2 regions of the Candidatus Avelusimicrobium luingense genome follow, and region 2 is predicted to be linked to the other one. Evidence: riboswitches for the same ligand, from Rfam matches in the RefSeq annotation. Region 2 holds a riboswitch; the other holds the start of a gene.

Region 1 (6,256 bases), on a different contig from region 2:
CCTTGCTTTGGTAACGTCCGGAAATAAGTTTGGGATAAATCTCCTTAAACGTCTCTAAGTACGTATCGGACACGTGCGTGATTTGCTTAATAACCTTCCACATTTTGTCAAAGTTGGCCTCGCACACTTCCTGTTGCGCTTTGACCAGATTGCGAAGGCGGATTTCCGTGTTGCTCACGGAAATGAAATACCCAAGTGCTACTACTGCGACTAATAAAACAACTACCATTGTTGCTGTCATTTTGTTTCTCCTTATATTTCAATTTGAACTTTATTTTCCAAAAACTGTGCTTGAAATAACTGCCCCACTTGCTGATGTAACCCGCGGGCCCCCAAGTGCCGCTCATAAGCCTCATTGAGGAGGTTTTCAATGATTGTAGGCGACACTTGGGTGGAGGTATGCAACAATTCTTTGTATTGTTGCAAAGGCCCATTATGCGGGTTGAGTAGAATTTGACGCAAATCGTCTTTTTCAAGCCCCTTTAACTGCACAAAGTACGAAAACCGCCCAATCAGTTCCGGCATCATTCCATAGGCAATATAGTCCTCGGCGGTCAATTTGCGACCTTTGGTAACAGGTTCTTGTGTAAAACCAACCGATTTATCCGCGTGTTTTACTTGTAAGTTTTCAAACGCACCTCCTACCACAAAGAGCACTTGGGAAATATCTAGTTTATGAATAGATTTCCCTAATGAAAGTTTGGTTTCTAATCTGTAAAAATTGCTTTCTATTAACCGTAACAGTTCGGCCTGCACATTGGTGGAGGCCGCTCCGCCTTCCCGTTCACTTCCCTGACGGATCTTATCTATCTCATCAATAAAGACAATAGAAATGGGTAATTTGCCCGCTTTGGCTTCTTTGGCTAACGGACGCAACACATCGCTTACATCCATTCCCACATATCCTGTTTGCGTGTATTGGCTAGCATCGGCGTGCACAAAAGGAATGTTTAAGATTTTTGCCAAGCACTCACACATATAGGTCTTTCCCGTTCCCGTCGGGCCACTGATAAAGATGTTGCTCTTGTTAAAAGTTTTTCCGTTTTTGGCACTAGCACACTTGACTAAATGCTCAAAAACGCCCGCCACTAATTGTTTTTTGGCCTCATCCTGCCCGATAACATACTTGTTTAATTGGGTTAGCACGCGCTGTGGGTTTAACGTGCGTTTCTTAGTTTTACGCTTTTGAGAAGTTGCCAGTGCTAAAAAGTTCTTTTTTAAGTCAATCCGTCCACCTATGGCGGCAAATATTCCTTCTGTAAATAACGCGCTTTTACGGTCTATCAAAATGGAGAGTAGTTCTGCACGTTTACCGATTATTTGCCCTTTTTCCAAGAGCGTATTTACTTGATAATTGCCAGCTACCATTATTCGTTGCAAGTCCAAGGCCGACAAGCGCAAGAGTAAAAATACTTCCGTCTGTGATAATTTATGCTTTTGAATAAACTCTACTAATGGGAATTTATCCGCATTAGAGCGTAAAAGACGTGCGTAGATATCCTTAAACGTTTGCACATATTGGGCCTCCCGCGTGGGTAAGCCTGACCAATCATTCCAGGCCAGTATATTTTCCACCAGTTGGGCTCGGGAAGTGTATTTTGTTAGTTTTTTAGTTGTTTCTTGCATAATTTACCTCGTAATATAAGTTCAAAAATCTTATTTTGTATACGGAGCTTTTATCCGTGATAAATCTCCCAATCACTATATCCAAAAGAATCTTCCTTCATCGGTTCTGTCTCTAACTGCGTATAAGGAACCACCCATACTGTTACATTGCGATTTTGCTTACATTTTTTTGCCATAAAAAACACCTCTCCTTTGGATTTCCCATTGGAGAGGTGGATAAAAAAAGAACCCATTGTCTCCAATGGGTTCTAACATACTTCAAATTTATTCTAGCTCCCATTGTGTTCGAGCTTTAGCACCTTGCCCTTTGGTAGGTTGCTGTGTAGTCAACGGGCTCGTCCCTCGTACACTCTTAATGGAATTTCCGTTATTTTCGGAAGTCCCCTTATCCTATTCTTACGTCGGTATCTATCAAGATACCATCTCTGTCTTTTGTTAGGATTTGGGGAACCTTATAACTGTGCAGTCGTCTGCACTATAAATCTTCCTCAAAATAACACTAATTTTTTGATAAAACGACCTATTTCTGCCGTCTTATCTTATAGTAATAATATAGCAATTTCGTCGATATTTGTCAATACCTCAATCTTGCAAACAATGTCCAAACCGCCGCCATTTCACTAATTTCCTTTGGCATATTATCCATCCTTGATACTTATAGTATATTATACGAAAGCGACAACATGTTGTCTAATCGGCATATTTCCTTATAATGCCCCCATATTCATAATTTCTTCAGAAGTATTTGCAGAAAAGGAAATGCTAATTTAATTTGGCTTTGAAATTTTTATAGGCAGTGGCGGCCAAAACAAGTGCCATCCCCAGCAAGATACTGAAATATTGCCAAAAGAACGAATAATCGCCACCTTTTAAGATGATGTTGCGGAAATTGGTACAGGCATACATGAGCGGGTTGAGGTAGCATAGCCACCGGAAGCCTTCCGGGATGTTGGCTACCGGGAAAAACACGCCGGACAGTAAAATAGCCGGCAGTAATATCAATACTCCCCCCATCATGGCTTGTTGTTGGGTGTTGGCAATGGTACTGATGAGGGTAGCCACGGATAACGCACAAGCGGCCAACGCTATACCGTTAAGGGCGAATTGCCAAACCGTTCCTCGGTATGCAATGCCAAATCCTAACACGCCTATAGATAGCATTAGCATTACTACTCCAATACCGATAAAGAAGTACGGTAACACTTTCCCTAGCAAAATATCTGCCGTAGAAGCCGGAGAGGATATCAGTTTTTCCATGGTTCCCATTTCTTTTTCTTTGGTAATGGCCATGCTCCCTACAATCATCAAAATAATAAAACTGGTCATGACAAGAAGTGCCGGCACCATAAAAGCCGCCGTGCTCATTTGCGGATTAAACAAAATACGTGTATCTAATACAAGCCGCGGCTGCTCGCCCAACCGGTACCCGTGGCTGGCCGCTACACGCGCTAAAATTTGGCTAATATACGCATTTACCTGTTGAGCACGCTGGGCGTTGGTAGCATTGATAAGCAGTTGAATAGGTTTATTTTGCCGCTCTAAGGCATATTCAAATCCTTGCTCGGGGGCCACCAATACCGCTTCTGCCTTGTAAGTGGTAAGCAGTGCGGTAGGATCAGAAACATTAGTTCCGTCTATGTGGTGCACTTGCTTAAACCAACGGGAAGCAACTGCCCGCGTTTGCACTTCCCGTGCAATCGCAGACGGTTTGCTGACAATCACCATTTCTATATTTTTTACTTCACTGGTTAGCGCAAGCCCAAACATGGTTAGTTGAACTATCGGAACAAAAAAGATAGCCACAATCATCTTAGGATCACGAAAGATTTGCACAAATTCTTTGCGAATTAGCCCTCTTATAATGCGTTTGTGTATCATGGCTCCACATCCGTTTTAAAGTTTCGTACGGCTAGCGTAATCATTCCTGTCATAAACAGAAACAATGCAATAAAAGGAATCAGCAAACCACGTAGTCCCGCCCCGCTTAAAAATAAGGCACGGCTGATTTGTAAAAACCACCGTTGCGGAAATAACATGGTTACATATTGGAAGAATGCGGGCATATTTTCAATAGGGAAAATAAATCCCGAAAACATAAAAGAAGGGAGCAATCCTATGGCGAACCCAAACTGAATGGCGGATTGTTGTTGGCGCGTTATGACCGATATAAGCAACCCCAGCGCCAGCGCGCCCATAATATAAAACAAACAGGCTGTTAAATAGAGCACAAAACTGCCGTGAAACGGGATGCGAAACACCAGTAATGCCAGCGCAAATACAAGCAGTACATCAAAGAAGGTAAGCAGAAAATACGGCAGTAACTTGCCGACTACAATCTCTAGCGGACGTAACGGTGTAGAAAGTAGTAGTTCCATAGAGCCGTTTTCCCATTCCCGCGCTACTGTTAGGGCCGTTAAAATAATGGCTAGAAATCCAATAATAACGGTACTCAGTGCCGGAACAATAAACCAACGGCTGTTCAGTTCCGGATTAAACAAATAACGCGTGCGTATTGCGGCAGAAGGCGGCTCGTGCGAAGATAAAATAGATTGTTGGGTGGTCTGCACAATACCTTGCATATAGGTAGTGGCTAAGGCGGCCATCGTATTATCTGTACCGTCTATCAAAAGTTGCGCGCGGGCAACCTCTCCGTTTGTAAAGGCAGCATGAAATCCGGGCGGGATAATCAGTAAGCCGCGCATACGGTTTTGTTGGAGTTGTAATTCTGCCTCTGACGGAGTATGCGCGGCGATGATGTCAAAATACCCGGCCGCGCTGGCTTGCGTTAAGAGTTCTCTTGAGGTGTGGCTTTGGTCGTTATCGCGCACGGTAAGTGGAATATGATGATAATCTAGGTTAATCACAAACCCGAAAAATACCACAAACACCATAGGGAGCACCAACGCTACTGATAACGTAAAAATATCACGTTTAATATGCTTTGCCTCTTTGCTGGCAATAGCCATAATGTGTTTGACTAAGGTGTTCATTTCGCCCCCGATATGGCCTTTAAAAACACGTCATCAAGCGTAGGTTCCACCGTGCGTGTGGTAAAATCAGCGTGATGCTTTTGGCAATATTTTTCAAATGCCGTATTATCCGTAACATTTACACGTAATTTGCTGCCAAAAACGGATACTTCCCCCAAGGACAAACTACGCATTTCTTGAGAGATAATTTGTTGATTACCTTGCGTAAAAGTAAGTTCCACGGGTTTTTGCGGAAAATAAGTTTTCTTTAAGTTATCGGGGGTATCTGTTGCCAAAATATGCCCGCGTTCCATGAGCACAATGCGGTGGCAGTACTCGGCCTCGTCCATATAATGCGTGGTTACAAATATCGTTTTACCTTGCGAAGATAAACGACGAATAAGTTCCCAAAAGGCCTGACGTGTTTGGGGAGAAGTCCCCGCAGTCGGTTCGTCTAAGAAGATAAGTTCCGGATCGTGCAAAATAGAGGCCGCTAGCGCAATCATCTGTTTGGTTCCGCCCGAAAGTTGCCGCACAGGCCCTTTCGGAACGTTTGTAAGCCCGATAAATGAGAATAATTCATCTCGGCGTTGGTTAATTTGGGCCCGAGATAATTCATACAAACTGCCTGCAATATCCATATTTTCTTGTACCGTCAAATCCGGATATAGCGTGAATTTTTGAGACATATACCCAATATGCGGTTTGAGCACCGAGATAGAAGCCGCCACATCGGTTCCGTTTACAAACACTTGCCCGGATGTCGGATTTAAAATACCGCACAAGGTGCGTATGGTGGTTGTTTTTCCGGCGCCGTTAGCCCCTAAAAAGCCAAAAATTTCTCCGCGGCGAACTTCAAAAGAAATATCGTTCACCGCTTTAAAATCTCCAAACGCAATGACAAGATTTTTTACTTGTATAATCGTATCATTCATGTTTCAAAAATAGTTCTGCAAAATTCGTAACGTGTAAATTTTCCATGACGCTTTGCGGTTGGCCGCTGGCAAGCAATTTCCCATCTTGCAGCACATGTACCTTGGCGCAACGTTCGGCCTCATCCATATAAGACGTGCTTAAAATGACGGTCATTTCCGGGCCGGCCACACTATAAACGATGTCCCATAACTCTTGGCGCGAAACAGGATCTACGCCGATTGTGGGCTCATCTAATAGCAACAGAGCCGGATGGTTTAACAGTACGCACATCAGCCCTAATTTTTTGTACATTCCCCCCGACAATTTTCCTGCCGGGCGGTCCTTAAACGGAGTCATGCCGGTGGCGGCTAATAATTCTTCTGCCCGCTTATGAAAATCAGACTCGTCCAAATCGTATAAATCGCGGAAAAACTCTAAATGCTCCCACACGCTTAAATCGGGATATAAACTAGGTTCTTGCGGAAAATATCCTGTGCGGCTTATGGCTTCTTGCGCCGGGCATGCCTTGTCACGATAGGTAAAGTTAAAAGTGCCTTTGTTGGGTTTTAACAGCCCTTTAATTAAGCGTAGCAGCGTGGTTTTTCCGGCGCCGTTCGGGCCTACAACGCCATGCACGATACCGGCTTCAAAAACAGTGCTTACATCTGTCAAAGCCACCGTCGTATTGAGCGTTTTGGATATATGTTCTGCCCGAACTTCAATAGACATTATTTTACAAACTCCGT
Region 2 (6,256 bases):
ATGTATGAGTTTTGCCGTTAGGCAAAGGCGAATACCGCGAGGGCGGTTCCGGGCAAAATTTCCGTCAGGAAATTTATGCAGGACGAATCTCGTCAACTCCGTATTTTAGTTTTTGATTATTAGCATTTATCCCCGTTAGGGTTAAACCCCGACGGGGATTTTTATGCACCACTTTGAGCATGCGCTTTTTGGCAGATTTTTGTGAATTGTAAAGAATCTTTTGTTTTTATGCTGACCGGGGATGGGTAGGAAGTGGCGCACGTGCTTATAAATATCTACGCCTTCACGCTTCTTCTGGGCCTAGAAGTCAAGTTAAAACTTAGTGCCAATATAGTCAATAGCGTCTAGTCCGGCATCAAAAGCATATTCGTAATAATCTTCCCAGCGACCTGTGCCTAAATGGTGGCATAAGCACATAAGCCACGGTCCATACTTGTTTTTAGCGTACGTTCGCCACACGCCAAACATCAGAAGCGGATCCTTGAGCCATTTGCCGTATTTAGTTAAAAACATCAAAATATCGTTGGGAGTTAGTTTGTCCACCAGTTTGCGCGGCGCACCTTCGGTTGGATTAGTTATATACTTTCCGTCTTGCATTTTGCCCATACACACGATCGTGCCCATCACAGCCGGAGCGCCCGTGCATGTATAAAATGCTACGCCCTCCTCTTCGTGTTCAATGGCTTTGGAAATACGTTCATAAATTTGATAGCCAAATCAATCGGGCTATGATGATAACAGTTCATTTTATCCAAAAACGGCTCTCCTTTGTAGGTAAGTTGGTAACGCATAAAGTGCTGCACGGCTTCCCTCTTGGGATAAATATATCCTCTATCTCTAAGCCCCTTACTGTGTAAGTAAATAAATAAATCATCCTCTGTCACCTTTTAAGCGCATACAACGCATCAAAAAGTGCCTCTAATTGCACATCTTCGTCTTCTTTACTGCGTTTCCATATTTCAACCATGTCATATTGTTTCATAGTTTTTCTCCTTTTTTATAGAATATAACATTCGCACGACAACCTGTTGTCGCATCATTTTGCTATACTATAAGTACCATAGAGAGTGTACGAGGGGCAAGCCCGACGACTACACAGCAACCTGCCCAAGCAAGGTGCTAATGCTTGAAAGATGGGACCTCTTACCGTTTAAGCCCATCTTTGCGATGGGTTTTCTTTTTGATACTCCTGTGGAATTTATCTAAAAAGAGGTAGTTATGAACATAGTTCTTAACAATATGTATCAAAAACAATTGCCATCGAAACACACCGATGACAATGCTAAATTGGAAGTGGGGTTATTTAAATACCTTTACGATAAAAAAATAATCACCCACGAAGATTTTCTAAAAGCTGGCGGAGATAGTTTAAAACATCTTAAATTCCCGACGGAAATGAACGTTAAAATAAAACTTGCCGGCATTCGTAGTTTGCATGTTTTTTTAACTGAAAAAAAAGAGGTCGGATTTTTAGACGATTTGCAAAAAGAGCACCCCGAGTCCTATCCGCAGATTCAGCATTATTTGAAACACTTTTATTATAAAGTTATCCTACAAATGATTAAAAATCACCATACGATGCAAATGAAATTCAAATATGCCATGCTATGCGCTTCTCTACGTGGTATGCGCGGTGAGATATCTACTATCCAAACAAACAAGGAGCCCCAATATGACAAATAATTTTTTTCTAAATGCACCGGAGTTAAAAAAACACTTATCATATATTAACGAGAATTTAGCCGATCCGCAATATAATAGTTTTATTATTACGGGAGACTCAATCGGCGGTGCATTTGCCTTAGAGCAGTTCGTGCGCGATTTGAAACAAAAACATCCCTTGCGGGAAATTTTGGTCTTTAATACACACAGCATACATGATTTTATTAAAAAAACGCCCATAGAAATGCTAACTAATTTTTATCGGTTACATATCAGTTTAGCAACGGTAATTTTAACAGAATTGGATGTGGAAGGATGGACAAAAGAAGAACAGGATAAACTAGCGGTATTTCTTAAAACACTGACCAAACATTATGTTCAGGTAGTGGCTGCCTTCAATACAGGAGCGAGCCTTACACCCGAAATGTGGAGTTGGTATATGTCCGGTTATCAATACCACTTAAATTATGGACTTGTCAGTTATAAAAAGGATTTAACCTGTTCGCTCACGTTGGCGCAAGACAGGAAACGTTGGCACTGGCTTTCGCGCATACGACAAACATATCATTTTGGCGAGTTATATCCCGGTATTTTAATGCAAGATGACGAAATGGTTTTCAACGGGTTTATGCTCATGGAACTTGGACTTTGCTGGTTGGGCAAATTTACACCTCCCGGCTATATTTTCCCACGTGCCGTCTGCCCCACTTGCGGCAAAATAAAGTTACTACCTTATTCTTGTATCGCTTCGGCATTATCCGGTGGGCATGTGATTAAATTTCATTGCCTAAATTGTCACGAACGCATAGCTACCAACAATGCAATAGATTATTATCGCATCCTACGCACCTATGGAACACGTTACTGTTATATTGCCAAACCGCTGCCGGTAAAGAATTTTCCGATCTGCTTAAAAAAGCAGCCGAAATGGATCCGGAGTGGGCAAAATCGGCTTTGAAAACGTACACGTATCAAGTAGGCGGAAAAGAATTGATATGGATGGATTACAGCGATATTTATAGCAACTTATACATTAAAGACTTTTGGAATATAAAGGATGAGTTTAGAAACAGCGATCAATGTTGCGTAGAAGTATGCATTGAATCCAATGATACTTTTTGTTTCTGGACATTTAACGGCGAGAAAATTCGCATGCAAATTAAAGACGACAAAATCACCTGTTTGGACGTGCAATTTACCAAATAAACCTCATCTCTGCAATCGGCACTTTTTGATCAGCATAAAACACGGACACCCGTGGTATTTCTCATATACCCACATGCACGGGCAATTCCATTTTAAGCCATATAAGCACATTGCAACGATTACATAGAAAAAATAGAAAAACGCCGGGTGTACATATAACCCCAATAGCCCAAATACCGTCATCATGCCCGATTTGGAACGGTATGAAAAGGCCGTTTTTTCCGGTTTAAGACTATATCCCAAGTATAAGTGGATAAACACAAGTCCGCCTAATACAGACAGTGTAATTTGGTGAGCCGCCGTAAAATAACACAGGGCAAGCGCCAGTACCAACCGAACCAAGACACTCCACCCGCCCGCTAAAGTCACGCTCAACATCCGCACATTATTTTGGTAAAGGGCATAATCGGGATTTTTTTGCAAAAGCCACTGTTCTTCGGCCTTAGCGCGGCGCACCATCAGCGGCAAGAACACTCCGCTTACTACTATCCATGTAAGCGCGTTGGCCAGCATGAGGCTTCCGCACCAACACCACAGCAAGAGCGAGGCATACATGGGATGTCTGGCTAAGGCATAAGCACCTGTGGTGCGTAACGGATGATCGGTTTTTATTTCTATTCCGTCAGACCATAAAGTACCGATGTTCAATTTTGCCCATACGTGCCAGAGCGTAGCGAACAACAAGCCTGCTGTCCCAAGTACAAAGAAAAAATACTGCGCGGCAACCGGCAAACGCACTTGCCCCCAAGAACCGATCCAACACGGAAAAAGCATCAAAACCAATAGCAACATTTCCCGCGTAGAAAAAAAGTGAGCGCGTTGTTTCTCAAGCACTTGAGCAGCCATACGGTGCTCATAAAATTTCCATACTACCGCTGCTAACAGGATAACACCCGTTATATATATGAGTATAATTCCTATCAAAAAAAGAGTGGGATTTTGAGCCCGCTCACTAACTTGCAGTATCCACGTTATCATGCGCACGTCTCCAAATAATCAAAATACATACCGGGATAAATGCCACCGCCAGCCATTGGTACACACTTAATTGCAGCCATACCCGGGGTTCTGTTCGCCAAAATTCAATAATAAAACGCATTACTAAATACGATAGCAAATACACCGGAAATAACAAATCGGCACGTTGGGTGCGCCGATAAAACAGATATAAACAACCGGCCATGACAAATTGAAAAATACTTTCCAGCAGTTGAACAGGAAAAGCCAACGTCCCCCCGCAACAACCATTTAAGTAACAACCGATCTTTCCGAATCCGATAGTAACCGCCAACGGAATTACAAACCTTCCGCCGAAACCGCCTGTATGACCGCTACATTTTTTGTATAAGTTAATCGCTAAAAAAGCGCCCAATATACCGCCCATCACGCTTTTGCCTTGCAAGATATAACCGTACCAACCGTACGAAAGCCATATCGGCACTTTGGCGCCCACAATAGCACCGATAAAAGCGCACACATAAATAGGTAACCGTACCGCTTGCGGCGGGCGGGGCATCTGTATTTTATAGGCCAACAGTCCCCCTACGATTAAACCGATACTGGAACAAATTGCGTAAGCAAGCATAGTATTAGTTAGCAAGGGCTATAATACCCATACAGGTCATAAACAACAAAAAAGGGATACCGATAATCACACCGGCCACAATCAATAATACAATGCCTATCTGTTTCTTAACGGAATAGGGTTGCCCGGTTTGTTCGGTTGTCTTGGAAACCGACTCCGGCAGTGAAGACAAAGGGTTTTCTGTATTATTTTGTTCGTTAGAAGAATTATTATTTTCTACCATGTTATGACTCCTTTAAGCGCATTATGGACGCAAAACGGAATTACTTTTCCGTGCCCGACACTTACGCCTGTGCAACACTGTTGAGCACGTTGCCAATCAAACGTGTCTGCGTCCATAAAGTTTTTTACAATAATACGCACAATTTTCATATCCTTGTGGCAAGAGCCGTTGCCTTGAGCGAACTCTTGCAGTTTGTCCAACATAAAATTGCTCCCCAAAACGCGACCCACAAAACATTTACATACATTTTTTTTCATGTAATCTAAAATTGTTTTATCAAAGGCAATCCGGTTGGAAATTTGTGATTTACATTTGGAAAAATCTACATAATCACCCAAAGAATATACGTTATCGCCTTGGCAGAACAAAAAGCCCAAACTGGTGCAATTTTCGTGCGAACATGGCAAAGGGATTAAATCTTTATACTTCATATATCCGCTGTTAGCCACCGCCAGTAAAATATCTTCCTGTAACACCGACGGTATAACGCTACCGACGGCACTTCCCACTTTTGTTAAACGCTGAAACGTAATACCGGAAATATGTTTCATTTCTACGGCTAATTTCAAAATAGCCGGAATTTCTTTTAAGTTGCCTTGATAGACGGTAACCGCCAAACAAATTTTGATTGCGGCTTCGTTTAATTGTTTCAAAATTTCTTGCTTTTGTGTTAACAAGGATTTCCCGCGTAGGGTTTTATATACTTCATCATCAAAGCCGTCAAACTGCAAATAGATCTCTACCCGGTCCTTATGTTGTTTAATTAACTCAAAAACAGCGGTGTCTGTTAACAAATTAAGCCCGTTCGTATTGATTAAAATACGTCCGATATCTGCTTGCAAAGCCGTTTGTAAAATCTCGCCAAATTGCGGATGCAGCAAACACTCCCCACCGCTGATTTGTAACACATCCAAATGGCCCTGCTCAACCGTTAACAATGTTTGCAAGCGGGATTTAAATTCTTCCACCGAAATATGCCGGGCAGATTTCTTTCCGAAATAACAAATCGGGCAAGCCAAATTACAGGCATCCGTTATTTCTATAAGGCCGGTGCAAATGTGTTGTTTATGTTTCTCGCACCAACCGCAATCGGGGCCGCAATTACCATTAAAAGCGCTAACGGCTTGAAAGGGTTTCCCTTCTACGTCATACGTTTTATCAAAAAAGCGCTCGGCATCCTTGGCTATTTGTACCTTAAACGTCCCGTGCTGCGGACAGGTTTTTTCCAGCCACACATCACTTCCCCGTTGTACTTTTACGGCGGGAATTGTTTTTAAGCAAATAGGGCACAACGCTTGCGTTTCTTGTTTCATAATTGATAAGTCCTACTTATTTAATGCCATCTCTTTTAATTTTACATAATCTACTTTACCGGTCCCCATCAACGGAATTTCATCCATAGGACAAATGGTTTTGGGAACGGCCAGTTCGCTCAATCCTTTTTCTTTGAACGCCGTTAATAAATCACTGCGTTGGGCGTCTTTTTGAGTGGTAAAAAGCACCAACTGTTCGCCTTTTTTCTCATCGGGCACGTTCACTACGGCGTGCATTTGATTGGGCCAAAGCGCACTCACTTCCGT

The links. Region 2 has a riboswitch for S-adenosylmethionine ahead of ACQY3H_RS02210 (hypothetical protein). Riboswitches for the same ligand answer to the same signal wherever they lie in the genome.
Region 1: another riboswitch for S-adenosylmethionine. It lies ahead of ACQY3H_RS06120 (AAA family ATPase); the one in region 2 lies ahead of ACQY3H_RS02210 (hypothetical protein).

Annotation. Positions count from the first base shown of each region.
Region 1 is NZ_CACVTK010000006.1:39,062-45,317, forward strand. Features, by position in the region: gene ACQY3H_RS06115 (hypothetical protein) at 1-241, opposite strand, end outside; gene ACQY3H_RS06120 (AAA family ATPase) at 253-1,626, opposite strand; SAM riboswitch class I at 1,900-1,988, opposite strand; gene ACQY3H_RS06125 (ABC transporter permease) at 2,389-3,504, opposite strand; gene ACQY3H_RS06130 (ABC transporter permease) at 3,501-4,616, opposite strand; gene ACQY3H_RS06135 (ABC transporter ATP-binding protein) at 4,613-5,530, opposite strand; gene ACQY3H_RS06140 (ABC transporter ATP-binding protein) at 5,523-6,239, opposite strand; gene ACQY3H_RS06145 (efflux RND transporter periplasmic adaptor subunit) at 6,239-6,256, opposite strand, start outside.
Region 2 is NZ_CACVTK010000002.1:154,606-160,861, forward strand. Features, by position in the region: gene ACQY3H_RS02205 (hypothetical protein) at 313-624, opposite strand; SAM riboswitch class I at 1,056-1,140, shown strand; gene ACQY3H_RS02210 (hypothetical protein) at 1,219-1,683, shown strand; gene ACQY3H_RS02215 (hypothetical protein) at 1,673-2,620, shown strand; gene ACQY3H_RS02220 (hypothetical protein) at 2,590-2,868, shown strand; gene ACQY3H_RS02225 (methyltransferase family protein) at 2,872-3,714, opposite strand; gene ACQY3H_RS02230 (prolipoprotein diacylglyceryl transferase) at 3,821-4,453, opposite strand; gene ACQY3H_RS02235 (hypothetical protein) at 4,458-4,676, opposite strand; gene ACQY3H_RS02240 (radical SAM protein) at 4,670-5,989, opposite strand; gene ACQY3H_RS02245 (acyl-[ACP]--phospholipid O-acyltransferase) at 6,002-6,256, opposite strand, start outside.